Regions from separate parts of the Paenibacillus rhizovicinus genome, predicted to be linked through region 2. Evidence: riboswitches for the same ligand, from Rfam matches in the RefSeq annotation. Region 2 holds a riboswitch; each other region holds the start of a gene.
The links. Region 2 has a riboswitch for cyclic di-AMP ahead of GZH47_RS11280 (hypothetical protein). Riboswitches for the same ligand answer to the same signal wherever they lie in the genome.
Positions count from the first base shown of each region.

Region 1: it holds a riboswitch for cyclic di-AMP, as region 2 does, so the genes downstream of both, GZH47_RS16060 (resuscitation-promoting factor) here and GZH47_RS11280 (hypothetical protein) in region 2, are expected to answer to the same signal.
Region 3: it holds a riboswitch for cyclic di-AMP, as region 2 does, so the genes downstream of both, GZH47_RS07845 (3D domain-containing protein) here and GZH47_RS11280 (hypothetical protein) in region 2, are expected to answer to the same signal.
Region 4: it holds a riboswitch for cyclic di-AMP, as region 2 does, so the genes downstream of both, GZH47_RS13140 (histidine kinase) here and GZH47_RS11280 (hypothetical protein) in region 2, are expected to answer to the same signal.

Region 1 is NZ_CP048286.1:3,586,880-3,594,737, forward strand. Features, by position in the region: gene yabG (sporulation peptidase YabG) at 1-86, opposite strand, end outside; gene rsmA (16S rRNA (adenine(1518)-N(6)/adenine(1519)-N(6))-dimethyltransferase RsmA) at 242-1,138, opposite strand; gene rnmV (ribonuclease M5) at 1,144-1,698, opposite strand; gene GZH47_RS16060 (resuscitation-promoting factor) at 1,901-3,046, opposite strand; cyclic di-AMP (ydaO/yuaA leader) riboswitch at 3,283-3,491, opposite strand; gene GZH47_RS16065 (TatD family hydrolase) at 3,676-4,443, opposite strand; gene GZH47_RS16070 (HD domain-containing protein) at 4,465-5,781, opposite strand; gene GZH47_RS16075 (AbrB/MazE/SpoVT family DNA-binding domain-containing protein) at 6,054-6,308, shown strand; gene rsmI (16S rRNA (cytidine(1402)-2'-O)-methyltransferase) at 6,420-7,319, opposite strand; gene GZH47_RS16085 (tRNA1(Val) (adenine(37)-N6)-methyltransferase) at 7,316-7,858, opposite strand, start outside.
Region 2 is NZ_CP048286.1:2,474,644-2,482,501, forward strand. Features, by position in the region: gene kdpC (potassium-transporting ATPase subunit KdpC) at 39-605, opposite strand; gene kdpB (potassium-transporting ATPase subunit KdpB) at 632-2,671, opposite strand; gene kdpA (potassium-transporting ATPase subunit KdpA) at 2,913-4,586, opposite strand; gene kdpF (K(+)-transporting ATPase subunit F) at 4,736-4,813, opposite strand; gene GZH47_RS11275 (hypothetical protein) at 4,963-5,508, opposite strand; gene GZH47_RS11280 (hypothetical protein) at 5,664-6,137, opposite strand; cyclic di-AMP (ydaO/yuaA leader) riboswitch at 6,244-6,412, opposite strand; gene GZH47_RS11285 (NADH:flavin oxidoreductase) at 6,709-7,821, shown strand; gene GZH47_RS11290 (hypothetical protein) at 7,818-7,858, opposite strand, start outside.
Region 3 is NZ_CP048286.1:1,686,466-1,694,323, reverse strand. Features, by position in the region: gene GZH47_RS07860 (CAP domain-containing protein) at 1-223, shown strand, start outside; gene GZH47_RS07855 (TetR/AcrR family transcriptional regulator) at 336-977, shown strand; gene GZH47_RS07850 (ATP-binding protein) at 1,062-2,207, shown strand; cyclic di-AMP (ydaO/yuaA leader) riboswitch at 2,262-2,457, shown strand; gene GZH47_RS07845 (3D domain-containing protein) at 2,560-3,393, shown strand; gene GZH47_RS07840 (polysaccharide deacetylase family protein) at 3,504-4,427, opposite strand; gene GZH47_RS07835 (acetylxylan esterase) at 4,668-5,630, shown strand; gene GZH47_RS07830 (SGNH/GDSL hydrolase family protein) at 5,647-6,306, shown strand; gene GZH47_RS07825 (methyl-accepting chemotaxis protein) at 6,406-7,665, opposite strand.
Region 4 is NZ_CP048286.1:2,936,465-2,944,322, reverse strand. Features, by position in the region: gene GZH47_RS13150 (response regulator) at 1-306, shown strand, start outside; gene GZH47_RS13145 (DUF445 domain-containing protein) at 1,511-2,770, shown strand; cyclic di-AMP (ydaO/yuaA leader) riboswitch at 3,044-3,237, shown strand; gene GZH47_RS13140 (histidine kinase) at 3,415-5,751, shown strand; gene GZH47_RS13135 (basic amino acid ABC transporter substrate-binding protein) at 5,932-6,834, shown strand; gene GZH47_RS13130 (amino acid ABC transporter permease) at 6,874-7,524, shown strand; gene GZH47_RS13125 (amino acid ABC transporter ATP-binding protein) at 7,531-7,858, shown strand, end outside.

The DNA.
Region 1 (7,858 bases), 1.1 Mb from region 2:
ATAGCTGTTTGCTGATCGATTGTCGCAACACGAAAAAGGACGTCCCCGCCGTAGGATTTGCGGACGACCAGGTCCCCTTGCATCATGGGCAAATCACCTCTTCGTCTATCCTATGGGGAGACGCCCCTGATGGTGCGCTTCTTTATCATGTTTTGCGGAGGAAGAAGAAACGACTGCTCGCCCTTTAAACAACGCATTAGCCTCTTCCTTCGCCTTCCCTGCTGATCTCAAGCCTCTAGGCCTATGCGGGCAGGCCTGCTTGCCGCAGCGCATGAGCGAGCGCGGCGAATTCCGCCAGCGACAGCGTCTCGCCGCGGCGGGACGGGTCAATGCCGCAGCCCTCCAGCAAGGGCCCCAGCAGCTCGCGATTAGCTTTGCCGACATACGCGGTCAAATTGTTGGCGATCGTCTTCCGCCGCTGCGCGAAGCAAGCCTGTACGGTGCGGAAGAAGAACGCTTCGTCCTCCACCTCGACGGCCGGCTTGTCCCGCAGCGCCAGCTTAATAACCGCCGAATCGACATTCGGCTGCGGAATAAACACCGTATGCGGCACGATACAGACCAGCTCCGGCTCGCAGTAATACTGCACGGCGACGCTGAGGCTGCCGTACTCCTTGCCGCCCGGCTTCGCGGCCATGCGCTGCGCAACTTCCTTCTGAATCATGACGACGATGTTCTCGAGCGGCAGCTTTTCCTCCAGCAGCTTCATTAGAATCGGCGTCGTCACGTAATAAGGCAAATTCGCCACGACGCTAACGCCGGTTAGTCCTGCGAACTGCTTCTCCATCAGCTCCCGCAGATCGAGCTTCAGTACGTCTCCGTGCTCGACATGCACGTTCGGCGTATCCGACAGCACATCCCGCAGAATCGGAATCAGCCGGTTGTCGATCTCAATCGCCGTAACGCGTCCCGCTTCGGAAGCGAGCTGCTGCGTCAGCGCTCCGATGCCCGGGCCGATTTCAAGCGCGCCTTTCGTTTCGTCCAGCTCTGCAGCACCGACGATTTTACGCAATATATTTTGATCGATCAGGAAGTTCTGTCCGAGGCTCTTCTTGAACGTGAAGCCGTATTTGGCGATAATGTCCTTCGTGCGCTTAGGCGAGCTGATATCCACTGTCGCTTTAGATCCTTCTGTCATGCTGTTTATTCTCCTTCGCTCTCCATCGTTTGCAGCGCGCGCTGGAATTCTTCCCGCGTAATCCGGAACGTAGAGCATCGTTTAAAAAACTGTTTGCCATTGGCATACCCGATTCCGAGCAGATTGCCCATCTTCAGCCTGCGCTCCGCCGCTTGCGGGTGGACGAGCAGACCGGCCTGCATGAGATCTTCCATCGTGACCTCCGCCAATGCGCCAGTCCCTTCGGCAGCTTCTGTCCGCAAATTCGCCAGTGCGTGGCGTATCGCTTCCGGAGAAGCGTTCTCGACGCCGATATCTCCCTTATAGAGGGCCTCCGACTGCGGCAGGAACGCGTGCTTGCAGCCCGGAATGCGCTGCGCGACGATTTTGCGTATCCGCTCGCCCGCATGGTCGGGATCCGTGAATATAATAACGCCCCGCCGCTGCTGCGCCAGCTCGATTCGTTTCAGCACGGCCTCGCCGATAGCGGAACCGCCTGTTTCAATCGTCTCGGCCGCAACGGCACGCTTGATGGCCACCGTATCGTCCTTGCCTTCGACGACAATGATTTCCTTGATCATGGACGCCCATACCTTCCTTTCAAACCAAACATTCGAATCAGACAAACATGCAAAAAGAAGAGGCAGCGCCTCTCCTTATCATGGCATATTTAAGCATGAATTACGATATGAATGAAGAAGAAACGGTTATCGCTGCCTTTGCATACAGCGCAGCCTGTTCCTTCCTCACAGAGCTAATCAAATGACTGCACGAACCGGGTTTCTATAGAGACTCCGGCTTTTTCGGTCCCAGCACGTATACCGTGTAGCCCCGTTTCCGTCCGAAGCGATTCGCATAAGACTCGCTCTCGAAATACACGTCGATCTTATTGCCTTTGACGGCACTGCCCGTATCTTCAGCCCGGCGGAAGCCTATGCCTTCAATATAGACCCACCAGCCGATAGGAATGATCTTCGGATCGACTGCAATCGTACGACCTTCCGTAACATACGTACCCGATGCGGTAATGCCGTATTCCGGATGGCCCTTCGCTTTGCCCGTCGATGCAACGCCGGCAGAGTAAGCCGTCAGCGTGACGTTCTTAATCACTCTCTTCGCGCTGAACGTAACGCCCCGCTTCGTCATCGTGGACGATTGGGACTTGGCGGACAGCACAGCTACTTTCGGCTCGGGTTTCTTCGTTCCGACCGAGACCACCTGATTCACCGCCGGCTGCGGCGTCAGTTTCTCGACGAGCGATTGCGAAACGAGTACGCCGTCGGCAAAGACCGTCTCGTAACGTTTGACGACTTTACCTTGCTTGCCCGGCTGGACAAGCTTTTGTTTTCCGAGCTCGAGTTTCTCGTCGTTCTTCTTCACGACCGTGAATGGAACGTCGTAAGTCGTCTCGGAGTATTTTTTGTCGATCCGCGTGACCGTGATGGTCATATTGGGTTCTAGCGCAGCCGTTAGCGAAGGGAATACCTTATCTTGACCGCGAACCTCTATATCAGCCTGATCGATCGCCGCCTGTACAGTTCTCTCTGTCGTGTACAACGTCTTTGCTTTGCCATCAGCCTTAACAACAAGCGGTACCGCCTGATCGATGATGATCCGGTCGCCGTCGCTTATTCCGCCATCCAGCGGCATCGACACCTTATCGTGCGTGCCAATAGTTATGGCTTGTTCATCCAGTAGGCGTTGAAGGACCCATTGTTTCGTGGAGACAATGGTTTCTCGTCCATTCAATACTACGGAGACATGCTTGTCAGCCGTTCCGTACAACAACACCAAAAACATGAAAGTCATAGCGATTGAGATCATGGCGCTTAGCACAATTAAACGCACGTTCTCATGCTTCCATCGCAATGCGAAAGACATGCTGGATGATCGTTTCCCATGGGTGTCCTTAAGCTGGAGTGCTCCCACTTCTTCGGTCCTCCTTACATAGCCCCGCCGCCTTGTTATGCATGATAATAGACGCGACTATAAAGTATTAGCGTGCTTAGCACGCATTTTCCATATTCCTCCCCGGCTTGCGACCTCCACGATACACCCTATGTCGTCAGTTTACGCATTATTCAAACAAAAAGAAGCCCGACGACAGAGGATCTGTTTCGTGGCTTCCATTAGAAAATGGGAGCATGGATTGCATGCACGAGGTTGATCTCTCTTATAGACGCTTGCGAGGTTAGCTGTCGGATTCGGGCGTGAGAGTCGCCCTATTCGCTCGGGAAGCGAAAACTTCATGCATCCCACTGCGAAATTCACCCCAAGAAGATTTTCAATGTCTCTGCTGTCCGCTATGATACGAACAGTTTCAACAATTGGTTCCCCCGCTCTCCGTTTGCCGGAGATTAAGCGATTAATTGGAAAACGAATACATCTTTTGTAGCTCTGAAATGAATGATACAGTCTAGCGCTGCACATTGTAAAGAACTGATTAATGACGATTTTAGTGAATTCCAAGGAAAAATCCGTGAAAATCAAGCGATTTTCTGATCAAAAATCATTTTTATCACCGGATTTCTCCTAAATGCTTACTTTCAGTCTCGTTTTCATGAGATTCCAAAACATCTCTTTGCATTTTCGCTCGTAATTTCCCCAATTTCTTCTAAAGATTTGCTTAAAATATCCGCCATCGTATTTGCTACAAGACGGACGAAAGCCGATTCATTTCGCTTTCCGCGATGGGGATGAGGAGCCAGATAAGGGGCATCGGTTTCGATCAGCAGCCGGTCCAGCGGCACCTTAGCCATGACCTCTTTCGGTACCCTCGCATTCTGAAATGTAAGCGGTCCCCCGAAGGAAATATAGAAGTTCATATCGAGGCATTGTTTCGCCGTTTCCCAGCTGCCGGAATAGCAATGCATCACCCCGCCAACTTCGCTGGCTCCCTCCTCCCGGAGAATCCGCACGACATCTTCATGCGCGTCGCGGTTATGAATGACGATTGGCTTGCGTTTCTCTTTGGCAAGAGCGATCTGCTGCCGGAAAACGCGCTGCTGAACGTCCTTCGGCGACGTATCCCAATGATAATCGAGACCGATTTCACCGATGGCCACGACCTTGGGATGATCGCATAATGAAGCGATCCAGTCCAGATCCTCCGGCTGCATATCAATGCTGTCGACGGGATGCCAACCGATGGCTGCATAGATGAATGGATACTTCTCGGCAAGCGCGATCGTCGTAGGGATGGTCTCCCGGTTAAAGCCGACATTGATCAGCTTCTGTACGCCGTCTGCTAATGCTCTTTCAATAACCTCTTCGCGATCTTCGTCGAATTTATGCGAGTCTAAATGCGTATGCGTGTCGATTAACATAACGTTGAACGTAACCCCTTTCTACATTAAAGCAAATAATTCGCGTATATTCGCGGGCAGCCGGTGCGCTGATTCAAGCAGCGGCTCTTCCGGGTAATACAAGTGATACTTCCCTTGATGGATGCCTGTAATGGAGCGGACAATATCGGAACGTCGAGAGATTTCCGACAAATGGTCCTCTCCCGACAGCAGCAGAATCGGCGGTTTTTCTTCTTTATCCGCACGCTTCGTCGAGCCCGGACGATAAACATGGTAGGGCATGTCATACGGAAAGTCAATTTCCAGGTGATATTCCGGATGGAGGCCAATGGCGCTGAACTGGTTTCGGATTTCCTGCCACAGCTTCTCGTCCGGCTGATCCATCGTAATGTACTTGTAGAGCCTGCGGTCTAAGAAGCGATGGCATAAGTCAGACAGCACGGCGTCCGCTTCGTTTGCCCATGCGGAGAAGGCGGTCTGAACAAGCGCTTCGTCAAGCGCCAGGTAATCTCTAATATCGATTGTCCCGGAAATCAGCTTCTCGAGCGGTGACATCATCCATTTGAAGGTATAGCCACCCCCGTGAAGTTCCTTGGCCCTGCGAAATATTTGCCTGAGGATAATTTCCGAGCTTCGCGTCACCGGGTGAAAATAAACCTGCCAATACATTTGATAACGAGACATGAGATAGTCCTCGACGGCGTGCATCCCGCTTTCCTTGACGACGATCCGTCCCTGATGCGGCCTTAGAACCCGCAATATCCGCTCCAAATCAAAGGTACCGTAATTAACCCCCGTGAAATAAGCATCCCGAAGCAAATAATCCATGCGGTCCGCATCCATTTGACTCGATACTAAGGAGACTACGATCGGTTCATGATAGGTTTTGCAGATCACCGCAGCGACCCGTTCGGGGTACGAAGGATCGAATTGACGAAGGACTTGATTGATCTCGGTATCTTCGAGTAGAATACGGCAGGTCCAAGATTCATGGTGCGCGTCAAACACGTCTTCAATAGAATGGGAGAACGGGCCATGTCCGATATCATGAAGCAGCGAGGCGCATAGGGCGACGAGCTTTTCTTCTTTCGGCCAGCCGGCGTAACCGCTTCGCTCGAATTGGGAAATAATTTTTCGGGTTATTTCGTAAACGCCGAGAGAATGAGAGAATCGGCTGTGCTCGGCTCCGTGAAAAGTCAGATACGAAGTTCCCAATTGCCGGATACGGCGCAAGCGTTGGAATTCACGCGTATTGATTAAATCCCAGATCAACTGATCTTGCACATAAATGTATTTGTGAACCGGATCCTTGAATACTTTTTCTTCGGGAAGACGTTCCTTGGATTGTCCATCAGCCATTTTACACACTCTCCCATCGTTCGTTATTTCGACATAATTGTCGAACAATTGTCGAATTGTGTCACATTTCTATTTCCAATATGTACGGCGTTGTTGTACTATATTAAGTATATTTGAATGCTTTACTGTAGAGAAATTGTGGCTGTTACTGCTCTTGTTCGCCATGGAGAGCGTGTTGACTATTATGGGAAACGTTGGTATTATTAAGACATAAATTGATAGAATTTTGTCGAATCGTGGCGACTGAACAATATGAAAGGGGAATGATAGTTATGATGAAATCTACTGGTATCGTTCGCAAAGTTGATGAGCTCGGTCGCGTCGTTATTCCAATTGAATTGCGCCGCACGTTGGGCATCGGAGAGAAGGATGCACTGGAAATTTACGTAGACGGCGAACGGATCATGCTGAAGAAATACGAGCCTGCTTGTATCTTCTGCGGAAACGCCGAAAACGTCGCTTATTTTAAAGGAAAAATCGTCTGCAATGTTTGTTTGACGGAAATGCCAACTCCTATTACAAAATAAGAGACAAAACGAATTTTATAGGTTATAATGATATTATCCAATTTGTTAATTCTAACCTTTTTCATACTCCTTGATGCCTCCCTGGGCCAATATGGCCAGGGGGGTCTTTTTTTATTTCTTCATGACTTCATTATAAACATCCCGCTTCTGAAGCCCTCGATCTACGGCCGTCCTTTTAATCGCGTCCTTACGGTCATCGTTTTGCGCCTCATAATGAGCCACATGCTCTTCCACGCTGAGCGAAGTCCACCATGAACCCTCTTCCTGCTGCGCAGCTGCTGCTTCAAGGGCGCTGATCCCTGCAATAACCAGGCAGTACTCGCCAATGGGTGGATGCTCCTCTAACCAAGCCATGCACTCCGTGATTGTACCGCGGACGATTTCTTCATGCCGTTTGGTCAGCTCGCGGACCATCGCGATTCTCCTATCTCCCCATAATTCCAGCATCACGGGCAGCGTCTTGGCAATGCGATGCGGCGACTCATAGCAGATCAGGGTCTCTTCCTGCCGCTGCAGCTTATTCAACCAAGCGGTAAGCGGCTTGCGATCGCGCGGCGGGAAACCCGCGAAGAGAAACCGCTCCGTCGGCAGGCCGGAGACGATGAGCGCCGATAATGCCGCATTCGCGCCCGGAATCGGCACGACGGCCAGCCCCCGCTCTGCTGCCGCGGCTGCCAAGTCCGCCCCCGGATCCGAAATCGCCGGCAGTCCCGCATCGCTTACGAGCGCAATAGACTGACCGGACTCCAGTAATCGAATCAGCTCCGGCCCGCTTGCATCCTTATTATGCTCATGATAACTGACAAGCCGAGCATTGATTTCAAAGTGGGCCAGCAGCTTCCGGGTCTGTCTCGTATCCTCCGCGGCGATCATATCGACTTCCTTCAAGATACGTATCGCCCGGAACGTCATATCCTCCAGATTACCGATCGGTGTTCCTACTAAATATAACGTTCCGGCGGTTTGGCTCCCGGACTTTCCGGTTGTTTGAAAGCTGTGCTGCACGATCATTTGCCCGTCTCCTTCGCCGCAGCATCGACTGCGTGATCTCCGTAGTAAATACGCATCAGTTCTTCATTATATTGCCGCTGCTCATTGTATACGATCAGCGGTGGAAGCATCCTTAATTCCGGCTTAGCATCCCGGACCGCTTCAATCAATACCATATTGGACTCGGCCTCCGCGCTCGGATGAACGAATCGCATCCGCTTCGGTTCCAGCTTCCACCTGCGCATCGTCTCCATAATTTCAATAAGCCTGGAAGGACGATGAACCATTGCAACCCGGCCGCCCGTTCGGACAAGCTTTGCGCAAGCTGCGACAATATCGTCTAATGTCCCATTGCGTTCATGGCGAGCCATGGCAAAATGCTCGTTCTCGTTCTGATCCCCCGTACCGGCTGGCATATATGGAGGGTTCACCGTGACAACATCGTACATACCATGCCCATTCTTCTTGTGAAACTCTCGCAAGTCCCCTTCGTATACCGTGATACGGTCTTCCAATCCGTTCGCGGCAATGCTTCTGCGCGCCATATCCGCGAGCCGCGG
Region 2 (7,858 bases):
CCCCCGGCCAAGCGGGAGCGGCTGCGTCATCGTTGCGATTAAAGCTTGATCTGCTGCATAAGTTCCGTGTTGAGCGCGTTCACGTTCACCCGGGGTTCGCCGAATATGCCCAGCTGGCGGCTGTTCGCCACTTCGTCGATCAGCTTATTCAGCGCGTCCGCGCTCATGCCGGTCGCCTTGCTGATTCGCGGCACCTGCGCCTTCGCCGCTTCCGGCGACAGATCCGGGTCGAAGCCCGAACCCGATACGGTCACGAGGTCGGCCGGGATATCCGTCAATTCCGGATTGTCGGCCTTCACGGCGGCGACCCTCTCTTCCATTTCCTTCACGTATTCCGTCGTCGCGACCGCGCGGTTAGAGCCGGCCGAAGCGGTCGGGTCGTACTTGGCGTTCGACGCCCGGGGGTGGAACAGCTTCGGCGACTCCACGTTCTGGGCCAGCAGCTTCGAGCCGAGGACGGTGCCGTCGGCGGAAACCATCAGGCTTCCGTCAGCCTGCTTCGGGAACAGCACTTGCGCAAAACCGGTCGTCACGAGCGGGTATATAAAGCCGCAAATTAACATCAGCACTATGGAAACGCGGATCGCGGTTACTATCGATTTCATCGTCGAAGGACTCCTCTTCTTTCATTTTAGGCGAGATTTAGGCCATGCAGTACGAGATCGATGATTTTGATTCCGATGAACGGCACGATAACTCCGCCGATTCCGTACAGCAGCACGTTGCGCGTCAGCAGCCGGTCCGCGCTCATGGCACGGTATTTGACGCCTTTCATCGCGATCGGAATGAGCAGCGGGATAATGATCGCATTGAAGATCAGCGCCGACAGAATGGCCGACTTCGGCGAAGCCAGGTTCATGATGTTGAGCGACTGCAGCTGCGGCATCGCCAGGATGAACATCGCCGGAATGATGGCAAAATATTTCGCGATGTCGTTGGAAATCGAGAACGTCGTCAGCGCGCCGCGCGTAATGAGCAGCTGCTTGCCGATCGAGACGACGGACAGCAGCTTCGTCGGATCGGAATCGAGATCGATCATGTTGGCCGCTTCCTTCGCCGCCATCGTGCCGGAGTTCATCGCGAGTCCCACGTCGGCTTGCGCCAGCGCCGGCGCATCGTTCGTACCGTCGCCCGTCATCGCGACGAGCTTGCCTTCCATCTGTTCTTTGCGGATGGCGGCGATTTTGTCCTCCGGCTTCGCTTCCGCGATGAAGTCGTCGACGCCCGCTTCCAGCGCGATCGTCGCAGCCGTCAGCGGATTGTCGCCGGTACACATGATCGTCTTGATGCCCATGCCCCTCATCTCCGCGAACCGTTCCTTCAGCCCCGGCTTCACGGTATCCTTCAAGTAAATGACCCCGTAAATCTTATCGCCGATGGCAACCGCCAGCGGCGTTCCGCCTGCCTTGGCAATACGGTTCGCAATGTCGTCCAATCCGCCGGGTATGCTGCCGCCTTGAGCCGTAATATAGCGTTTCATCGCGTCGACGGCGCCTTTGCGAATCTTCGTGCCGTCCGCCAGGTCGAGGCCGGACATCCGCGTCTCGGCCGTGAATTCGACCGGTTCGGCCGCTTCGTCGCCGGGATGGCCCGGCACCGTGCCCAGCTTGAGCGCCAGCTCCACGATGGAACGTCCTTCCGGCGTTTCGTCTTTCAATGAAGCCCGCAGCGCCGCCGTTGCCATCTCCTGCGCCGATACGCCGCTAACAGGCGCGAACTCCGATGCCATCCGGTTGCCGTACGTAATCGTACCGGTCTTATCCAGGATGAGCGTGTCGATATCGCCGGCGGCTTCAACCGCCTTGCCCGACATCGCGAGCACGTTAAACTGCGTGACGCGGTCCATGCCGGCAATCCCGATCGCGGATAGCAGGCCGCCGATCGTCGTAGGGATCAAGCACACGAGCAGGGCGATGAGCGTCGCGATGTCCAGATGGACGTTGAGATAGTCCGCCATCGGCACCATCGTGACGATGACGATCAAGAAGATCATCGTGAGCACGGCGAGCAGCGTCGTCAATGCGATTTCATTCGGCGTCTTCTGCCGTTTGGCGCCTTCGACGAGCGCGATCATCCGATCGAGGAACGACTCGCCGGGATCCGTCATGACTTTCACGACGATGAAGTCCGATACGACCCTCGTACCGCCGGTAACGGACGAGAAGTCGCCGCCGGCTTCCTTGATGACCGGCGCGGACTCGCCGGTAATGGCCGATTCGTCGATGGACGCGAGCCCTTCGACGATCTCGCCGTCGGTCGGGATCATCTCCCCGGTATCGACGCGGACGATGTCCCCTTTGCGCAGCTGCGTGGACGATACTTGCTTCAGCGAGCCGTCTTTCTGGACGACCTTGGCCGTCGTCTCCGACTTGGTCTTGCGCAGCGTATCCGCTTGCGCCTTGCCTCGGCCTTCCGCCAGCGCTTCGGCGAAGTTCGCGAACAGCACGGTGAAGAGCAGGATGATGAACACGGCGATATTATAGCCCCGGCCGGAACCGCCCGCGGCGAAGAGATCCGGCTTGATCGAGAGCAAGAAGGTGATCAGCGTCCCGACTTCGACGATGAACATGACCGGATTCTTGATCATGACCGCGGGGTTCAGCTTCTTGAACGCGTCCGCGGCCGCTTGGACGATGATTTCTCCTGAATACGTTTTTTTGCTGGCCTCCATGGTGATCCTCCTTATAAAGCTTGGATAAAGTTATTCCCTACGGTCGGCAAAGGTCTCCAATCGCTGTTGTACTCGGATATATTTCATTTCATAAGACATTTAGAGGTTTATATCCGATTACAAAGGCGACCACTTCGTTTTTCCGACTCTCTGCCGACCTTCGGTCACTCTTTACAATCTTTAAACTCGTAAAGCAGAAGGCTTGACTCGCGGTCTTGCACGCTCGTCGGCCTGTTATTTATTACTTAGGCATTGCCAGGTGTTCTGCGATTGGGCCCAGCGCCAGTGCTGGGAAGAACGTTAGTGCTCCGATGACCAGGATGATGACCAGCAGGATGCCCGAGAACAACGCCGTGTTCGTCCGGAGCGTTCCTGTCGTCACCGGCACGACGCGTTTGACTGCCAGCGAGCCCGCGATTGCGATCATGGCCGTGATCGAGACGTAACGGCCGAGCAGCATGACGACGCCGATGCCGATATTGTAAAAGTCCGTATTGGCGTTCAGGCCGCCGAAGGCCGAGCCATTATTGGCTGCGCCCGATGTGAACGCATAGAGCACCTCCGACAAGCCGTGCATGCCGCCGTTCGAGATGGACGACTGCGCGCTCGAACTGAGGAACGCGATGGCCGTCGGCGCCAATATGATGAGCGGGTGGATCAGCAGGGCGATGGAAGCGAGCTTCACTTCCTTGCCTTCGATTTTCTTGCCAAGAAATTCCGGCGTTCGTCCGACCATCAGGCCGCATATAAATATGGATAGGATAAGATACAATAACCCATTAAGAAGGCCGACGCCCTTGCCGCCGAATACATTATTAAGCATCATTTCGGCAAGTGCCGTGAATCCGCCAAGCGGAGTCAGCGATTCATGCATGTTGTTGACGCTGCCTGTCGTAGCCGCCGTCGTTACGGTCGTGAACAATGCGGATTCCGAGATGCCGAACCGCACTTCCTTGCCTTCCATGTTCCCGTGAACGCCCATGGCATCCAATGCGCCGACGCCTTTGTATTCCGCGACGAACACGGTCACCAGCATGACCAGGAAGATGACGCTCATCGCGCCGAACACGGCCCAGCCTTGTTTCTTATTGCGGATCATCAGACCGAACGCGTAAATCAGCGCCGTAGGCAGCAGCATCATGCAAAGAATATGGACCAAATTCGTCAGCGCCGTCGGGTTCTCGAACGGATGCGCCGCATTGGTGCCCATCCAGCCGCCGCCGTTCGTGCCAAGATGCTTGATCGACTCGAGCGATGCAATGAGGCCGCGGGTTATCGTCTGTTCTCCCCCGTCCAGCGTCGAAGCGTGAACGGCGCCGAGCAGCGTTTGCGGTACCCCCTGAAACACCAGGAACAGCGCAACCAAGAAGGCAAGCGGCAGAAATACGCGCGTAATGGAACGAATGACGTCGACGTAGAAGTTGCCGAGGTCGTCCTTGCGGCCGATCAAGCCGCGAATGAAGGCAATCGCCACCGCGAAGCCCGTCGCCGCCGATGTAAACATCGAGAACGTAATCACCAGCAATTGCGACAGATACGATAATCCGTTCTCGCCGCTGTACGATTGCCAGTTCGTATTGGTCATGAACGATACCGCCGTATTGAACGCCTGACCTGCGGGCATATTTCCGATGCCGTCCGGGTTCAGCGGCAGATAACTCTGAAGGCGCAATACCAGATAACATAGAAGCAGCATGACAAAATTGGACAGCAGCACGGCGCTTAAGTAAGCGCGCCAGCCCATGGACTCTCCTTCGCGCACGCCCGCGATCCGGTAGAGCAGCCGCTCGATCGGACCGAATACCCGGTCCAGCCCCGTGCGTTCCTGCGCAAAGACTTTTACAAGATAGGTGCCGACCGGTTTGACCAGCAGCATGACGATCGCCAGCGTAATGGCGACTTGTACGAATCCCATAGCCATATTCAAATATCCTCCTCGTTATAGAAGCAGCCTTGCAAGGCGAAACGGCTGTCGCCCTCCTTCCGGCGGCGCGGAGCGTTTCGTTCCGGGGAAATACAAGCTTAAGGGTAAGCGGAAGCTTAGGCTTGCTTGTATTTCAAGGCTTAAAATTTCTCCGGTTTCACCAACACGAACCCGAGATAGATCAATAGCGCGATGGCGATAATTCCCATTGTGATCATGGCGTTTCCTCCTTCGGAAGCATCATCTTATGCGCGCTCGCAAAATTTCTTAAAACCCCAAAACAGTCCGAATACGATCGTCACCAAGACGACCATCGTAAAATCGTTCACCATCCGCGCAACCTCCTCCATAACCTCTCTCGCATTCGTTACGATTTTCCATAGACTGCCGTATTATGCGCGTCCAGCAGAAAAGCTACGCTCCCGGTTTGGGAATGCGTGATTTGATCGGCGCCAAGGCTCTTGTAGATCAGCCGGCCATTCGTTCGGCTTGTGATGACATGCACCGTCCGATCGGTCCACTGGCGCACCATGCGCAAATATCTGCAGCAGAGCGACAGGCTGCTTTCGAACAGAAACACCTTGCCGACGGGAAAATCCGGCGACTGCCATTCATCCGCATCGATCGTATTGACCAGCAGGATGGACCTTGCTCCGAGCTTGGAGAGCCGCTGCCGCTCGGCGGCGCTGTTCGTTACGGCCGTGAACGGCACGCCCTTCGCCATCAGCTGCTTGATGAAATGTTCGCCGGCCTTCGTTAAGGACGGGACTACGATCGTTTCCGGCGCCGATGCCGATGCCGATGTCTGAGTCTGCGTCGATGTCTGGATCTGTGTCTGTTGCGATGTCGATATCTGTGTCTGTGGCGATGTCGGCGCCCATGCCGGGCTCGTTTCAAGCTCTTGTCCGTTCACGCTTCTGCCTCCTGTCCCTCGCTCTCGCGTTTGCCTAAAGTCATCTTAATCCCGTTTCCCATAAATTCGGGGTAAAGAGATTCCGCTCCAGGTGTAAAAAAAACATAAAAATGAGGCTCTTTCCCTCCCCGTGCCGCCAATCCGCTGCCGCCGAATCAGAAAATGACGTACGCTTCGGCATGCCGGAAGCAGTACGCCGGATCGCCAAAGCTAGCGGGAAGCGGTCCCGCGGCTCCCGTCCCGGATCTGAACGCGCTGCCCGACGCCAGCGCTTGAAGCGCCATCAGAAACGCCGCGGTCCGCGCGTTCCCCCAGCTCTCTTGCTTGAGCAGCGCCTCGCGCAGCCCTTCGGCCAGCGTCGCGCGCTTCACCCGCTGAAAGGCGCATGCCCACTGAACGAAATCCCCCTTCAAGCGGCATTCGCGAAAGACGCCGGCACCCCAGTCGCCTTCCGCCGCGCTTAGCTTCACCATGCCGCAGCAATCGCCGCTGCCGCATCCGGGAACGAGCAGCCGCGCCGCCTCGCCGTCGAACCGGAAGCACTCGACTCTCGCAATCCTCGTGCTATCCATGCGTTCTTGCAGGAAAACCTTCGTCCGTCCATTCTGTTCCGCTTGCGCAGCCTGCATGTCCCTTCACTCCTCTTGGAAAATAAAAAAGCCGAGAGGAAGAGAAATCTCCGCTCCCGGCTTCGCGGGCAGCACAAAGAAACAAGTGCCGCCGCGCATTTGCCTGATTGTCTCTCTTGGTCCGCTTACGAGGTTAGCTGCCCTATTCGGGCTAGAGAGCGCCCTGCCCGGACAAGCCATGCCTGCCCGCGATTCACCCCTGGGCGGACGCCGGCAATCGGCGCCTCCCGCGGTTCCCCCGTTCCCCTTCGAAAGGGATTCAGCGATATTGGAATGGATACCATTCATTTGTTGATACTAATCGTAGTCCCGTCCTCAGGAATTGTAAAAAGCGGCCTGATGTCCGCAAACGGGCTTCTCGCCGAAAAATCGCAATGAAAACGCGCGCATCCGTTTATTTCGCGGAAAGTGCTGCCAATTTCTTCGGCATGCTTCTATTTGCTAAGCCGCTGACAAGCCCGACGTTCCTAAGCCGACTAGTTCTATTGAATTTAACGATTTATAGGGGTACATTGAAGGTGTACAACTGCAGCGCAGACGATGCCCGAATAACTTGCAGGGAGGAATTATTATGAGCACGAATTCCGTTAAAGCATTATTCCAGCCTTTCCGTTCGGACAAATTGACGCTCGACAATCGCATCGTCATGGCCCCCATGACGCGAGGCTTCTCGCCCGGCGGCGTACCCGGCGAGGACGTGGCGGCCTACTATAAGCGCCGTGCCGAGAACGGCGTCGGCCTGATCGTCACGGAAGGCACCTTGATCAATCATCCCGCGGCAGGCGCAAGCACGAAGTGGCCGCATTTCTTCGGCACGAACGCCTTGGAGGGCTGGTCCGGCGTCGTTAAGGCCGTTCACGAAGCCGGCGGCAAAATCCTTCCGCAGCTGTGGCATATCGGCTTGACGCGCAAGCCCGGCACCGGCACGAATCCGGAAGCGCCGTCGGTCGGTCCTTCCGGGCTCAACCTGGCCGGCGAACAAGTGGGCGACCCGCTCACCGAAGCGGAAATCGCCGATCTGATCGCTGCTTATGCTCAGGCGGCGGCCGATGCCAAACGGCTCGGCTTCGACGGCATCGAGCTGCATGGCGCCCACGGGTACCTGATCGACCAATTCTTCTGGGGCGTGACGAACGTTCGAACGGACCGCTACGGCGGCGACCTCGTGAAACGGACCCGCTTCGCGACGGAAGTCGTCGAAGCATGCAGACGCGCCGTCGGATCGGAGTTTCCGATCATCATGCGCTTCTCCCAATGGAAGGACGGCGCCTATGACGCGAAGCTCGCGGAATCGCCGGATGAATTAAGCCGCTTCCTGCAGCCGCTGGTCGACGCCGGCGTCGATGTCTTCCACTGCTCGACGCGCCGTTTCTGGGAGCCCGCGTTCGCGGACGGAGAGGACTTGAATTTGGCAGGCTGGACGAAGAAGCTGACGGGCAAACCGACGATCACCGTCGGCTCGGTCGGACTCGATCTCGAGTTCACGCGTCTGTTCAAAGAGAAGAAAGGCGCCGAAGCGGTCAGCATCGACGGCTTGCTGGAACGGCTCGATCGCGGCGAATTCGACCTCGTCGCCATCGGCAGAGCCTTGCTGAACGATCCCGCATGGGCGAAGAAAATCAAAGAAGGACGCCAGGATGAACTGCGTCCGTTCACGCCGGAAGCGACGCAAACGCTGTATTAAACCACATGAATCAGGCTGTTCTCGATCTTGATCGGGG
Region 3 (7,858 bases), 790 kb from region 2:
TAATTCCCCGACGTACGGATCGCCATTTGATATGATGCGTGCCTACGGCGTCGCTTATTCTTACGCAGGCGAGAATATTGCCAAGGGACAACAAACGCCGCAGGAAGTCATGACGGCGTGGATGAACAGCGCGGGACATAAAGCGAACATCTTAGGCAGCCACTACGGCAAGATCGGCGTTGCTTACTATAACGGCGAATGGGTACAGGAATTCACTTCCTAATCCGCATCGCAGACGCATAAAGCGGCCCTTACGGGGCCGCTTTTCTTTACATAGCGGCCGCCTTCGCTTATTATGTAACCATTGGTTACTAAATAAAGGGGCTGAATTCGCAATGATTTCGAAGCGCAAACAAATGACGGAAGACATGAAGACCGCGATCCGGCAGTCCGCCGCGGAACTGTTCGCCGAGAAAGGCTATTTGCACGTGACGATGCGCGAAATCGCCAAGCAGGCCGGCTGCTCGCATACGGCGATTTATTTATATTTCAAGAACAAGGAGGAACTGCTGCAGCAAATCGCCATTCCGTCGCTGCTTGAGCTGGAGGACGCATTTCTGACGGAGATGGCGAATCAAGCCGGGACGCCGTTCGATCGGCTCGTGGCGGTCTGCAATCGGTTTGTCGCGTTCTGCTTACGCAACGGCAGTCTGCAGACGGTTCTGTTCATGACGGGCTCCGTGCGGGTGGACGACCCGGCCCCGGCGCTCGAACTCAATGTGATCCGCAATCGCATATTCGCGCATTTGAGGCAGGCGCTGCAGCTTGTCGTCGGTCCGGATCTGGCGGATAGCGGCAGCGAAGACGAAGAAGCGGTGACGAACCGCGCACGCGTGCTCTTTTATTACGTGCAGGGCTTCGTTAGCACGTATACGGGGCATTCGGAACCGACTGAAAGTTTATTATTGCGGGTGCTGCCGATCTTCAAGGACGGGATTGCCATTATGACGCGCGGAATGACCGCGAAACCAGTTTGAAACAAAATTAATTGTTTTTAATGCCGAAGGGATTGGCCTGACGAAAGCGAATTCATCAAGTAGAATCGTTTCGGAGGTTGGGACATGAGGCGGAAAGCCATCTATTGCAATCGCTTGCTTGCTTTAACGGTGAAACGGAAGCTCGAATTGAAGATAGCCGCGGCGAAGGAAGCAGTAAGCGAGCTGGGACCGGATTCCATGAGCTATCAGCGGTTGATTAAATATTTGCCCGAACCTATCTTCGTCCATGACGGCGAAACGGTTCTATTCACGAATCAAGCGGGCTTGCGTTTGCTGGGCTTGACGGAGGCGGATTTGCTCGCGAATCCCGAAGTGCGCCGCTACGTACATCCTGACTGCCGCGAGCAAGCGAGAAGGCGGCTCAAGAAGGTGTTCGAAACGGATGAGCCGAGCGATTTCGCGGAATCGAAGCTGATCAGCGTCTCCGGCGAAGTCATCGATGTCGAGGCCTCCAGCATTCGAATCCGCCACTACCCCGGCAGAGGGACGGTCATCCAGAGCGTGTTTCGCGATATTCGCGACCGCAAGAAGGAAGAAGAAGCGCTAATCCAGTCGGAGAAGCTGTCGGTTGTCGGCCAAATGGCGGCGGGCATTGCCCATGAGATCCGCAATCCGCTCACGTCACTTATCGGATTCTCCAAGTTTCTGAAGACCCGAATCGACAGCTATCACGATTATTTCGATATTATGCTCGTTGAATTGGACCGGATTAATTCCATCGTGCAGGAATTCATGGCGCTCGCGAAGCCGCAAGCCAATCAGTTCCGCCAACACGACCTGATCAAGATCATCCAGAGCGTGCTGACGCTGCTGGAGACGCAGGCCATTATGAATAACGTAGAGCTCAAAGCCGCGTACAACGTGGATTCGGCCATGCTGCTGTGCGAGGAGAACCAGCTCAAGCAGGTGTTCGTCAACGTGCTCAAGAACGCGATTGAAGCGATGCCGAAAGGCGGCACCGTCTCGATTGTGCTCAAGTCATCCGGATCCCGTAACATTACCGTGTCCATTACGGACCAAGGCATCGGAATCCCCAAGGAACAGCTGCCTTTGCTCGGCGGCCCGTTCTTCACGACGAAGGAGAGCGGAACCGGGCTCGGCCTGATGGTTTGTTACCGCATCATTGAAGGCCATCATGGTAAAATCAACATTTCCAGTCACGCCGGCAAAGGGACGACGGTCACGATTTCCCTTCCTAAAAATGGTTAAAACATGCCGAGTGGTCGAATTTACCGGTAGGTTTGGCAACATTGCTATGTTATTCTATAACGCGAGCCGAAACGATACTCGTACGGGGGATCTTTTGGAGCTTAATAGCTCCGTTCCCGTCATCTGATGACCATCACATGACGGGTTCACCGCGCCTTGGCGCTGGGGTGAATCGCACTTCTACGTGCGTAGGGTTGAACTCCTCAATCCGAATCCGACAACTAACCTCGCAGGCCGCATGCGACGACGACTTCTTTGCTCCGCTTCTGTCAGCGGTTCGGTCATCTTCGCGATGACGTGATAGATTTGTTTACTCGGTCTATGACGTAAATCAAAGGAGGCAATCGACAACATGAATCACATCTGGAAGAAGGGCATTGCAACGGCGGTGCTCGGCATTGCCATTCTCACGCAGACGCACGCGGCGAACGCGCAGGCCATGTACAAGGCGAATGAAGAGGATACGTTCTGGAAACTGTCGAACAAGTTCGGCGTAACGGTCAATTCGCTCATGCAAGCCAATCCATTCGTGGACGCGGCCAACATCTACGAAGGGCTGCAGCTCGTTATTCCTGATTCCGCCCATGCAGCATCCGCGCGGGTCGAAGGGCCGATCGCGACCAAGGAGAAGCCGGCGGCAGCAAAGAAAATGGAAGCCGTCAAACCGGCTCCAAAAGCCGTAGCGGCTGAAGCAAAATCGCCTGAAGCGCCGAAGGCAGCTAAGAAAGTCGCGAAAACCGCGGTGAAAACGACCGCCAAGCAGACGAAGAAGACGGCATCGAAACAGGCACAAGCAAAGACGGCCAAGAGAGTCGCGGCGAAGAAGCCTGAGCTCGATCACGTGAGCGTCAACGGCAAGTCGTACGTGTACACGGACGTCATGCAGGTAAAAGCAAGCGCCTATACGGCCGCGGCCTCGGAGAACGGCTGGGGACCGGTCGACTACTTTGGAAACCCGTTGAAGCTTGGAACGATCGCGGTCGATCCGGACGTCATTCCAATGGGCAGCAAAGTGTACATTACAGGCTATGATTACAATGGACTTCCGTCCGGCGGAATGATGGCCGTGGCAACCGATCAAGGCAGCGCGATCAACGGTAACCGGATCGATATTTTCGTTCCGCAATCCCAGAAGTCGGCAAGCGCGTTCGGATTCCAGAACGTCAAAGTGTTTATTCTTAATTAGCCGCGTATTACCGGCTAAGACGACAGCCATAATTTATCGAACGTTCATGATGAGTCATACGAATAGCAAAACGAACAACGGCAGCCCCGGCGGGCTGCCGTTGTTCGCTTTCATTGGAGCTTGCGTCCGGCTGGCCGTCCGAGCAGCTCGGGCAACGTGACGATAACGTAGCCTTTGCTGCGCAGCAATTTGATCAGCCGCGGCAGTGCGGCAATGGTTCCGGACAGATCTTGTCCCTCGCCCCCGCCGGCATGCTGCAGAATGATGGAGCCCGGCTGCAGCGTTCTGCGGATATTAATCAAGATGGACTGGCTGTCCAAGCTGCGCCAATCCTGGGAATCGACATCCCAGTTCACGACCGTGTATCCCTGGCTTCTCAGCCATTCTACCTGTGCAGGCACGATTTCGCCGTAAGGCGGACGAACGAAACGCGGGCTGTAGCCGACGAGGGGCCGAAGCGTCCAATCCGTTCGTGAAATTTGCTGCTGCATGGCATAAAGCGAGATTCTGGAGAAGACGGGATGATTCAAGGAATGATTGCCGACGATATGGCCTTCCCTGACCATGCGGCGCACAAGAGCGGGATGGGCTGCCGCTCGCTGGCCGACGACGAAGAAGGTGGCCCTCACTTTATAGCGGGCAAGCGTTTCAAGCACTTGCGGCGTATATCTGGGATCGGGCACGTCATCGAACGTGAGCGCGACTCGGCGGTAGCGCCGGGGTCCCCAAATCACGAAGGAGCCTGGATACTGCTGCTGCAGGGCGACCCAGGATATCGGCTTGGCGCGATTTCGCTTCTTGCGCTTGCGCGTCTGGGCAGAGAAGGCGTTCTCATCGACTGAGGGCTCGGCGGGAAGCTGCAGCCTTTGAAGCTTGTGCTGGCTCTGGCCCTGGCTGCTGCCAGCAGGGGGATCCGATGCGGCCCGTACGCGTACGGCCCCTCCCTGTAACGACGCGTCCGCAGAACCGGAGGACAATAGCGTCCATGCCAGCGCGAGCAGCAGCGCTTTCCGCGGTCCCCGAAACATCCGCATATTCTTCCCTCCTCGAAATACAAGTCTTTATAAGTGCGAAGCTTACATATAAGCTTATATTTCACCGGAATGAAACGCGCTGCGCCGCCTTTGGACCGTCGACTGCCGTTTCACCTTTGATGATGTCATTTTGCCCTCAATCGCGCCGAACATTCAACAAAAAGTCCAGATCGGCACTTTACAGCGCCCGTCCTTAGAACGTAACATAATAAGGAATCATGTATGAGAAGGGGAGAGCAGATGCCAACAATCGATATGCCGCTGAAAGACTTGCAAGCGTATTCAGGAATCAATCCGAAACCTTCCGACTTCGATGCTTACTGGGAACGGGCGCTGACCGAAATGCGGGGCCTGGACCCTGCGATCGAACTCGTGCCAAGCGCGTTCCAAACACCGACAGCCGAATGTTTCGATCTTTATTTCACGGGCGTCAAAGGCGCACGCATTCATGCCAAATATGCCAGACCGCGCCATTCGCAGCAGCCGCATCCGGCCGTCGTGCAGTTTCATGGTTACTCCGGCAATGCGGGAGAATGGGCAGATAAACTAAGTATCGTTTCGCTCGGCTTCTCCATCTTCTCGCTCGACTGCCGGGGGCAAGGCGGCTCTTCCGAGGATACGGGCGGCGTTATCGGGAACACGCTGAACGGCCATATTATCCGCGGGTTGGACGGCCATCCGGACAATCTGCTGTTCCGTCACATCTTCTTGGACTGCGCGCAATTGGCCGGAATCGCCATCGACAGCCCGGAAGTCGATCCGGAGCGCGTATACGCGATGGGCGGATCGCAGGGCGGAGCGCTCACGATCGCTTGCGCCTCGCTTGAGCCGAGAATCAAGAAGCTTGCGCCTGTCTTCCCATTCCTCAGCGATTATCGCCGCGTGTGGGAAATGGATTTGGCGAAGGATGCGTATTCGGAATTGAAAACGTTCTTCCGTCACTTCGATCCGCAGCATGTGCGCGAAGATGAGATTTTCACGAAGCTTGGCTACATCGACATTCAGCATCTGGCTAACCGGATTCAAGGCGAGGTTATGATGGCTGTCGGCTTGATGGACACCATCTGTCCGCCGTCCACGCAGTTTGCGGCCTACAATAAGATCACCGCGCCGAAGCGGCTGGAAATCTATCCGGATTTCGGACATGAGGGCTTACCGGGATTTAATGACAAGACGATTCAGTTCTTCCTGGGAGAATACTAAGAGGAGGTACGCATCGATGCGTATTGGCAAAAACGAGAAGCTGGTCATGATCGGCGACTCCATTACGGATTGCGAACGTGCAAGACCTGTCGGCGAAGGACTGTTTAACGCGATCGGCAGAGGCTATGTAGGCGTCGTGGATGCGCTGCTCACATCGACATACCCGGAGCTCGGCATCCGCGTCGTGAATATTGGGACTAGCGGCAACACGGTCCGCGATCTCGAGGCGCGCTGGCAGACCGACGTTCTGGACTTGAAACCGGACTGGCTGTCCATCATGATCGGAACGAATGACGTTTGGCGTCAATTCGATTCTCCGACGATGAGGGAATCGCATGTCTTGCTGGAAGAGTATGAAGAGAAGCTGGAGGCGCTTGTCGCAAGCACGCTGCCGCGGCTGAAGGGACTCGTCCTCATGACGCCGTTCTTCATCGAGCCGAATCCGAACGACCGGATGCGGGCGCAGATGGATCTGTACGGCGCCGCGGTCAAACGGATCGCCGCCAAATACGATACGCTGTTCATCGATACGCAGGAAGCGTTTAACCGCGTGCTGGAGCATCTGTATTCCGGGACGCTCGCATGGGACCGCGTGCATCCTAACCAAGCCGGCCATGCCGTGCTGGCGCGCGCCTTCCTGCAGTCGGTCGGATACGAATACGCTAAAGGCCTATAAAGTAAAAGCTCCAAGTAGTTCAAGGACTGCTAAAGCTGCAGCACAAAATGAAAAAGCCGCCTCGGTTCAACCGAGAGCGGCTTTTCTTGCGCTATGTAATCAGATTTTGAAGATGGACATCGTGCGCTGCAGCTGCATGACGATTTGCTGCATTTTCTCGGTCTCTTCGACGACGGCTTGAACGGATCCGATATGTTCGTTCATGGAAGCCGACACTTGCTCCGTGCCTGCCGCGGATTGCTGCGTGATGGCGGAGATACTCTGGATGGAGCCGGAGATTTTGCGGGCGCTCTCCAGCATCGCATCGCTTTCGCGAGAGAACTGGGCGATTTGGGTGGTTATGAATTCGACGCTTGTCACGATTTCCGTGAAAATATGTTCCGAGTCGTGCAGCATCTGCAGCTGCATATGTACGACTTCTTCGTTGACCTTGATGTTCTGGATCGCTTGCTGTACGCCGGCATCGATGTCGCGGACGAGCGTGAATACCTCTTTCGTGGACGAAGTGGATTCCTCGGCAAGCTTGCGCACCTCCTGCGCGACGACCGCAAAGCCCCGGCCGTGCTCGCCTGCGCGCGCCGCTTCGATGGAAGCGTTGAGCGACAGCAGGTTGGTCTGTTCGGCCAAATCCGAAATCGTGCGCGTGATGGAAGAGATGCCTTGCGCCTTCTTCGCCAGATCTTCGATGGCGGAGGCAACTTGGGAAGTCGCTTCCACGTTGCGGTTCATCCCTTGCGACTGGCTTTCGACCGCCTGCCTGCCGCGGGAAACGAGGCTCAGGGTCTGCTCCGAACGCTGATTCATCTCTTTGGTCGAGTAGGTATATGCGCTTACTTTATCTTCGATCTCGCGGATGGATTCCGCCATATCGGAGACGTCCTCGGAGATTTCGTTTGCGCCCGTAGCGAGCTCGCCGGCCGAGGAAGCAACCTGCTGCATCACTTGCTTGAGCGCGACGTTCTTATCGAAGATGCTGCGGCTCGTATCGTTCACGACTCTGGAGATGGTCGAGGTTTCTTTGAGGATATCGCGCAGCTTGTCCACCATGCTGTTGAACGAATGGCCGAGCTCGCCGAGCGAAGCGGTAGAAGCGGCATCGACCCGCTGCGTAAAGTCGCCTTTGGAAATGCTGAACGCAATGGATGTCATGTCTTGAATGGAGGATGTAAGCGCTCTCTCTATTACGCCGGCTAAAGGATAGGTGATAATTGCCATAATGACCATTATGGAGAGGCCTAGAAGAATGCTGCCGCCCGTAAGGAGCAAACCAAGTATAAGCGCAATTGAAAAGATGGCTACGATCGCATAGCAGCCTGTTAGCAGCTTATTCCGAACCGATAATGCAGAGAACCATTGCATCCTGCTTTCCCCCTATTTTTGGAATAATCCTATTATATCATCGCGTTGTTTTTTGTCTATATTGGTCCTATCCGATCGCAATGTGTCGAAAGAACCGAAGGGGCGAGCGGAGTAGATGTCGAAAGAACCAAAAAACTGTAAGGTTTTTGTAAAAAAATAGTTGTAAGCTGGTAAGGTCTGTCCTATAATGGGT
Region 4 (7,858 bases), 460 kb from region 2:
CTGCAGTACTTGAAGGCGCACTACAACGAGGAGCTGTCGCTCGAGAAGGTGGCGTCCGTCGTGTTCCTGAATCCCATTTACTTCAGCCAATTGTTCAAGCAGAAGACGGGGCAGGGGTACAAGGAGTACGTGATAAGCCTGCGCATTGAGCAGGCGAAGGAGCTGCTGCAGCAGCACGGTTTGAAGCTTGCGGACATTGCCGAGCGGATTGGCTATGGGGACGTCCGGCATTTCACGCAGGTGTTCCGCAAGAAGATGAACGTGACGCCTACGGAGTATCGGCAGCAATTCCTCGCGGAGCGGTGAGGGGGCGGGGCCCCTTTGACCCTCCTTTTTTTTATTTAATAACGTTTAAAATTAGGTCAAAAGCGTTCTACAACCTTTTAAAAGCGGTTCAAAACCTTCAAAAAGCGTTTCACAACCCCCTAAATCCCCTTGCCTAAGGGGGACCCCAGGGGCTCCGTCCCTGGACCCGGAAATTTGTCGTGTGTGCTACATTGGCTTTCTTCGAACTAACGTTTGAGGAGGGCTCGTTTTTGTCCGCATGCGGACACACTTTACTTTTCTTAGTGTCTAGGTCAGAAGCTTTCAAAAGCGGTTCAAAAGCGTTTCACAACCCCCTAAATCCCCCTTGCCTAAGGGGGACCCCAGGGGCTCCGTCCCTGGACCCGGAAATTTGTCGTGTGTGCTACATTGGCTTTCTTCGAGTTACGTTTGAGGAGGGCTCGTTTTCGTCCGCATGCGGACACACTTTCAGGCGGCGTCCTTATTAGCTATTGGCCAGCCATCAGTTGAACGCTAGCCGCTTTGAATCATGTCTCCGATGCTAACGAATCGAGTTGGCGTTATTTGCCCTTATATTCTGCTTCTTACATTCTAACGAATCCCAGCAGCGCTAGTTGGCCTTTTGGACCTGCCTGCGAGTCATTTTTGCCTTAATAAGGCGTGCTGGATTCCTTAGCCGGATTCAGATGATTATTTTGTTGGTATAAGACGTATACGGTTCGTTAGAGTCGGCAGCACATCTTTCCTAGCCATACCCTAAAGTGTGTCACACCCCCTGGAACTCCCCATGCATAAGGGACCCCAAGGGTTCCGCTCCGCCCTGGGCCTGGAGGTTGCCGTGCCCGCCATCCCGGCCTTCTTCGAACTGACGTTTGAGGAGGGCTTGTTTTCGTCCGCATGCGGACACACTTTACGTTGTGCGTTCTTCCTTACTATTTGCCTGAAGTTAGCTTGAAGTCGGATATAACTTCTTTATAGATGTATCTAGTCAGTGTTTGTTGAAATGATAGACATATCGTCATATTTTGACGGCTGAATGCGGAAGGTAGTAATTACGGTTCACCTGGGTCCGACGGAAAGACCACATGTAGTAGTTACATGGCCTTGCATAGCTTCACCAGCCGTGCGGGTTGCCGGCCGCTAAGGCCCGTCGGTTCGCGCAGATGTTTTGCAACAGGTTCCCTCATAGTGGTATGGTGTAAGTAGCAATCCTAGGAGGAAGAATATGGCGAACGAATCGAAGAAAAATAAACATTTTGCCAATATATCGCTCGGGGTGATGGCGGCTGGTTTTGCTGCGACTATTCCGTTCCGCGGCGGGGGACTCGGGCTGCTGCACGCGGGTTTTGAAGCCGGCGTCATCGGGGGGCTTGCGGACTGGTTTGCGGTGACGGCGCTGTTCCGCCATCCGCTGGGCATTCCGATTCCGCATACGGCGCTGCTGCCGCGCAATCGGAAGAAGATGTCCGAGGGCATCGTGCGCGTGCTGGAGGACCGGCTGCTTGCCAAAGAGAGCATGCTCGAGAAGCTGAAGCAGTTCGAACTGATGGGGCAGCTGCTGCCCGCCGTCCGCGGCGCGCTGCATTCGGCGGTGCACAGTGAACGGCTTCCGCATCTATTGGAAGGCGTGGTTCGCAGCGTCGACGCGGAACGCTTCGTTCCGATGCTGGCCGGAGAGATTCAGGCGGCCGTGCGGCGGATCGATCTCGAGGCCGCGCTTCGCAGCTTCCTGCGGAAGGCGGAGGAGAACGGCATGGACGAACGGATGCTCGACATGCTGTTAGAACGCGCGGAAACGTGGGTTGCCACGGAAGGCATGCGCCGCGAGCTCGGCAGCGCGGTCATGACGCTCATTAAAGGGCTGAACCTGGGCGGCCTGATGGCGTTCGCGGTCAATGCGTTCGTCGGCTACCTGGAAGAGGATAAGCTCGGAACGATGCTGCAGTCGTTCATCCTTGCCAAGATCAATGAGCTGAAGATCCCGGACACGCAGCGCCGGCTTGTCGTCATGAGCAAGCTGCGCGAAGCGCTGGACCTGCTGATTACGCAATTGGCGGCATCCGGCCAGCTTGACGCCATGCGCGACGAGCTGCTGAACGCTTTCGATATTGAAGGCGAGCTGTACAAGCTGGTTGAGCTCCTGCGGGAGAAGGGAATCGACTTCCTGCACGGCGAAGCTTTTACGACGACGACATGGCCTTTTATTGAAGGGTTGATGAACCGGTTCGAAGAGAACGAAGCGCTGGTCGACGATGCCGAGCAATGGCTCAAGGGCCAGGCCGCGGCGCTGATCGAGCGCAATCATGTGCGGATCGGCTCCTTCGTCAGGGAGAACCTGGACCGTCTCGACAACGACCAGCTCGTCGAACTGATCGAAGACAAGGTCGGGCAGGATTTGCAGTGGATCCGCGTGAACGGTGCGCTATGTGGCTTCCTGATCGGCCTGCTGCTGCGGGGCATCGAGATGGCGACCGGAAATGTCTAATCTAGTGTACGTGGAAGGCCGAAGCGGATGCGTGCAGCCGGATTCCTTGATCATTTGGCAGGGAATAGGCGAATGCGGCGTTGATCGGCCTCCGCTGCTGTCCGATTTTGCGAAAAACAGCCATATAGTGAGGATGCGGGAGGATGCTGGAGATCGCTTCATTTGTAAGCGTTATATCTGGCACGGTTGACTGCATACGCGAGCGGAGTGCGTACGAACTTCCTTTACAAAAGGCGACGGCAAGCGTAACATACGATTCGTGCTTAAACGATGTAATTGATCACGCTGAATTTCCGAGCAGTGGAAAACGGGGGAACCAATGGCATGCCAAGTATCTGAAGATCTTCTTCGGAGCTTGCGCCTGGGGTGAATCCTGAGCAAGGCAGCCGCGGCCGCCAAGCTCGGGTAGGGCAGCTCTCAAGTCCGAATCCGACAGCTAACCTCGTAAGCGATCCGAGAGAGGCGACGAATGTGCGTGCAAATGGACACTTTTTTATATCTGTGCCAAGAAGCCGCGAGGGGCGTTCCTCTAGATAGAGGCCGTTTTTCGTTGGCTTCTTTTTGATGTTCGTTTTCATATGGAGCATAAGTTTCAAGGAAGAATGTAAATTTATAGGTATAGGGCAGGAAAGGGGCTTGTTGTTATGGCCGGCTACCGGCGTAAAACTCCGGAGGAATTGTTATTATCCATTTCTAAAATCCATCGCGGACGACTAAAAATCTATATCGGCGCCGTCAGCGGCTCCGGAAAAACCTATCATATGCTGCGCGAGGGGCAAGCGCTCAAGCAGCAGGGGATCGAGGTAGTCGTGTGCGCCGTTTCGACGATGCGCCGTCCGGAAACCGTTGAACAGCTCGCGGATTTAGAGCGTATTCCGAGCATCCATTGGATGAAAGGCGACGTGGAAAAGAAGGATTTGAATTTGGATGCGATCGTGGAACGCAATCCGGAAGTGCTGCTCGTGGATTCGCTGGCGCATGAGAACCGTCCGGATGCGAAATTTCCGACCCGGCGTGAGGATATCCGGTATTTGCTGAGCCTTGGCATCAGCGTCATCACGACAGTCAACGTCTACGAGCTGGAAGGCGTGACGGAGCAAGCCCAGAAGCTGACCGGCATTGCGCCGGAATGCACCGTGCCCGCCGATTTGCTGGAGCTTGCGGACGAGGTGCGCCTTATCGACGTGTCGCCGGAGACGATATTGAATCGGCTCAGCGAAGGCCGGCTGAACAACGTGAAGGACCCGGAACTGCTGAAGCGCGGCAATGTCGGCAAGCTGCGGGAATTGACCCTGCGCCTGGTGGCGGAGGGCGTGAACGAGTCGCTGGAGAAATACCGCGAGGAACAAGGCTTTATCGGTCCTTCCGGGGCATCCGAGCGCATCTTGGTCGCGGCGCAGTACCATATTAATGGTTCGATCTACATTCGGCGCGGGCAGCAAATTGCCAAGCGTCTCGGGGGCGATCTGCAAGTCGTCGTCTTCACCGACACCAGCCAGGAACCGACCAAGGAGCGGGAAGCGTTCAAGAAGTCGATCCTGAAGCTGGTCGAGAAGATCGACGCGGGTTTCCGCGAAATCGCGATCTCGGGCCGCAAGCAAGTGCCGCGGGCGTTGATCCGTTACGCGATGCTGATTAACGCGACCCGGATCGTCATGGGCCATTCCAAACAGACTCGAACGGAAGAGCTGCGTCAGGGCTCTATCGCGCGCGCCCTGTTGAAACAGACGCGCAATATCGATGTGTTCTTCATGGCCGACCGTGCGGAGCATGAGGGCGAGCGGGTGCTGCCGGTGAAACGCGCGGTGTCGAAACCGCCTTCCGAGCCTTACCGCCGTTTGAGCGAGCAGGAAGTCGAGAAGAAGATCGAAAGCATCCGGCGCGGCACGTTCAAGGTGTACGTTGGCGCGGCGCCGGGAGCGGGGAAAACCTATATGATGCTGCGCGAAGGCAATGATTTGCTTCGCAAGGACATCGATGTCGTCATCGGTTACGTGGATACGCATGGCCGGGCGGATACGGACGCTCAGGTCGGCCGGTTGACGGCTATTCCGCGGATTGAAGCCGGGGAGCGGGGGACCGAAGAAATGGACGTTGCAGCCATCATCGCCCGCAACCCCGAGGTGGTGCTGATCGACGATCTGGCGCACGCCAACGTCCCGGGCAGCCGCAACAAGCGCCGTTATGAAGATATTCGCGAAATCCTGGATGCTGGCATCTCGGTCATTTCGACGATGAACGTGCAGCATCTGGAGAGCTTGAAGGACGCCGTGGAACATATTACGGGGACGATCGTGAGTGAAACGGTGCCGGATCAATTTCTCCGTCTGGCGGACGAAATCGAGCTGATCGACGTTGCGCCAAGCGCGCTGCAGGAGCGTATGCGGGACGGATTGATCTACAAGGCGGAAGATGTGGAAGGCGCGCTTGCCGGCTTCTTCAAGACCGGCAATCTGATCGCGCTCCGCGAGCTTGCGCTGCGGGAGATCGCCGACGATGTGGATGAGCGCTTGGAGTCGTGGGAACGCCACGGTTCGCTGCGCGGTCCTTGGCGCCGGCACGAGTCCATCTTCGTCGCGGTCACGACGGGCAAGAACGCGGAACGCCTCATTCGCCGCGGCTTCCGTATCGCTTACCGCCTGAAGGCCGATTGGCATGTGCATTACGTGCGTCCCGAAGGGGAACGCTCGGCTGCCTGCGATCAGCGGATCGAGGAGATCAAGGATCTCGTCGACCGGCTCGGAGGGACGTTCGAAGCGGAGCAGGGCGTTACCGCGAACCGGATTCCGGATGCGCTGCTTGCGAAGGCGAACGGGCTGAAGAGCACGCAGATGATTCTGGGACAGTCGGGCCGCGGTTTCTGGAGCCGGTTGAAGCAGAAACCGGTCATTGATACGATTTTGCGCGAAGGCCGTCATATGGATGTCTTGGTCGTGGCGGACTTTAATCCGAATATGGCATTAGGGGAAGAAGAAGAGTAGTAGAAGATAGGCGTTGGAACGTTAGGCGTCCGGTTCTGCAGCGAGCGTGCTGCGGATCGGGCGTCTTTTTTGTAGATTATATGTTAGATAATCTAACATTATTTCTGGAAATGAATTGAATACCCGAACTTTCCTTGATAGAATTGGCTTATGATTCGGATTTCATGAGGGGGACGTAGGATGAACAGGAAGTTTATGTTAGGTATCATTACATTAATGTGCGTAATCATGCTCGCAGGCTGTGGAGCAAAGAAGGTTGAAAATACCGAAGGCGGAGCAGCGGCCGATACTTCCGGCACCAACGATGGCGGCTCTGGCAACGGCAGCAGTACTGCCGCCAACACCGGCAGTGACAGCGGAAATGCCGCCGCCGAGACGACGTACCAGTTTGCCAGCGATGCCAGCTACGCCCCCATGGAATTCATGGATAAGGACGAACTGAAGGGCTTCGACATCGATTTTCTCGCGGCGGTGATGAAGGAAGCAGGGCTGAAATACGAGGTGCGCAACGTCGGTTGGGATGCCATGCTGGAGAGCGTCAAACAGGGCAAGGAGTACCAGGCCGGCGTATCGAGCATTTCGATTACAGCGGATCGGGCGCAGACGTACGATTTCTCCATGCCGTATTTTGAATCCAAGAATGTCATCATGGTCAAGGAAGACAGTGCCATTGCGAGCGCGCTGGATTTGAAGGGGAAGAAGGTTGCCTTGCAGGGCGGAACGACGGCGGATACGCTCATGACGAAGATTATGGGGAAAGGCAATACGGACTTGAAGAAGTTCGACAGCAATGCCGTCGCGTTGCTGGAGCTGGATAAAGGCGGCGCAGATGCCGTCGTGGCGGACATCGCCATCGTTCGGGATTACATCAAGAACAATCCGGACAAGAAATACAAGGAAGTGCTGGACGATGTCAACTTCAATCCGGAGTATTACGGGCTGGCTTATCCGAAAGGCAGTGAGCTGAAAGCTGAGCTGGATCCGGCAATCAAAGCTGTCATCGAGAACGGCACGTACGCGGACCTCTACAAGAAATGGTTTGACGAAGTGCCTGACACCACCCGTTTGCTGGCAGCGAAATAAGGATCGAAGCACCGAGCGAAGGCGAAAGGGCGGAGGGGCATGGATTTCAGATTCGATATCGTAGAAGGCTATCTGCCGCTGCTGCTGCGGGGCACGCTGTACACGGTTTGCATTTCGCTTGCTTCGATCGCGCTTGGCTCTCTTCTCGGGCTGGGCGTCGGCTTGGGGAAAATGTCGCGATTCTGGTTTCTCCGCTGGCCGATGCACGCCTATATCAATTTCTTCCGCGGGACGCCACTACTCGTGCAAATCTTCATCGTTCACTTCGGTCTCATTCCGCTTCTTAACGGCAAGACCAATGCGATCGCGGCGGCAGTGACCGCGCTGGCGCTCAATGCGGCGGCGTATACCGCGGAAATTTACCGGGCCGGCATTCAATCCATCGACAAAGGACAGTCGGAAGCAGCGCTGTCGATCGGCATGACACCGTGGCAGACGATGCGGTTCGTCGTACTGCCGCAGGCGGTTAAACGCATGATTCCGGCGTTCGGAAACGAGTTTATCGTGCTGCTGAAGGATTCGTCCCTCCTGACATTGATTACGGTTCCGGAAATCATGTATTGGAGCAACGCGATGAAGAATCAGTACATCCGCATCTGGGAGCCGTATTTGACGGCCGCGTGCATCTATTTCATCCTCACCTACACGCTCAACAAGCTGCTGCAAGCGTTGGAAAGGAGAGTAAGCTGAATGCCGATGTCCGCGCAGCCTATCATTCAAGTTACGAACGTATCCAAGCGGTTCGGCAAGCAGGAGGTGCTGAAGGAGATTTCAGTCGACGTCGCGCCGCAGGAAGTGCTGGTCGTCATCGGTCCTTCCGGGTCCGGAAAATCGACCCTGCTGCGCTGCCTCAACTTGCTGGAGCAGCCGAGCGGCGGCGAGATCGTCATCGATGGCATATCGCTGCTCGCGAAGGAGACGAATATCGTCGCCGTTCGCGCGGAACTCGGCATGGTGTTCCAGCAGTTCAATCTGTTCCCGCATCTAAAGGTGCTGGAGAACATCACGCTGGGACCTGTGCGCA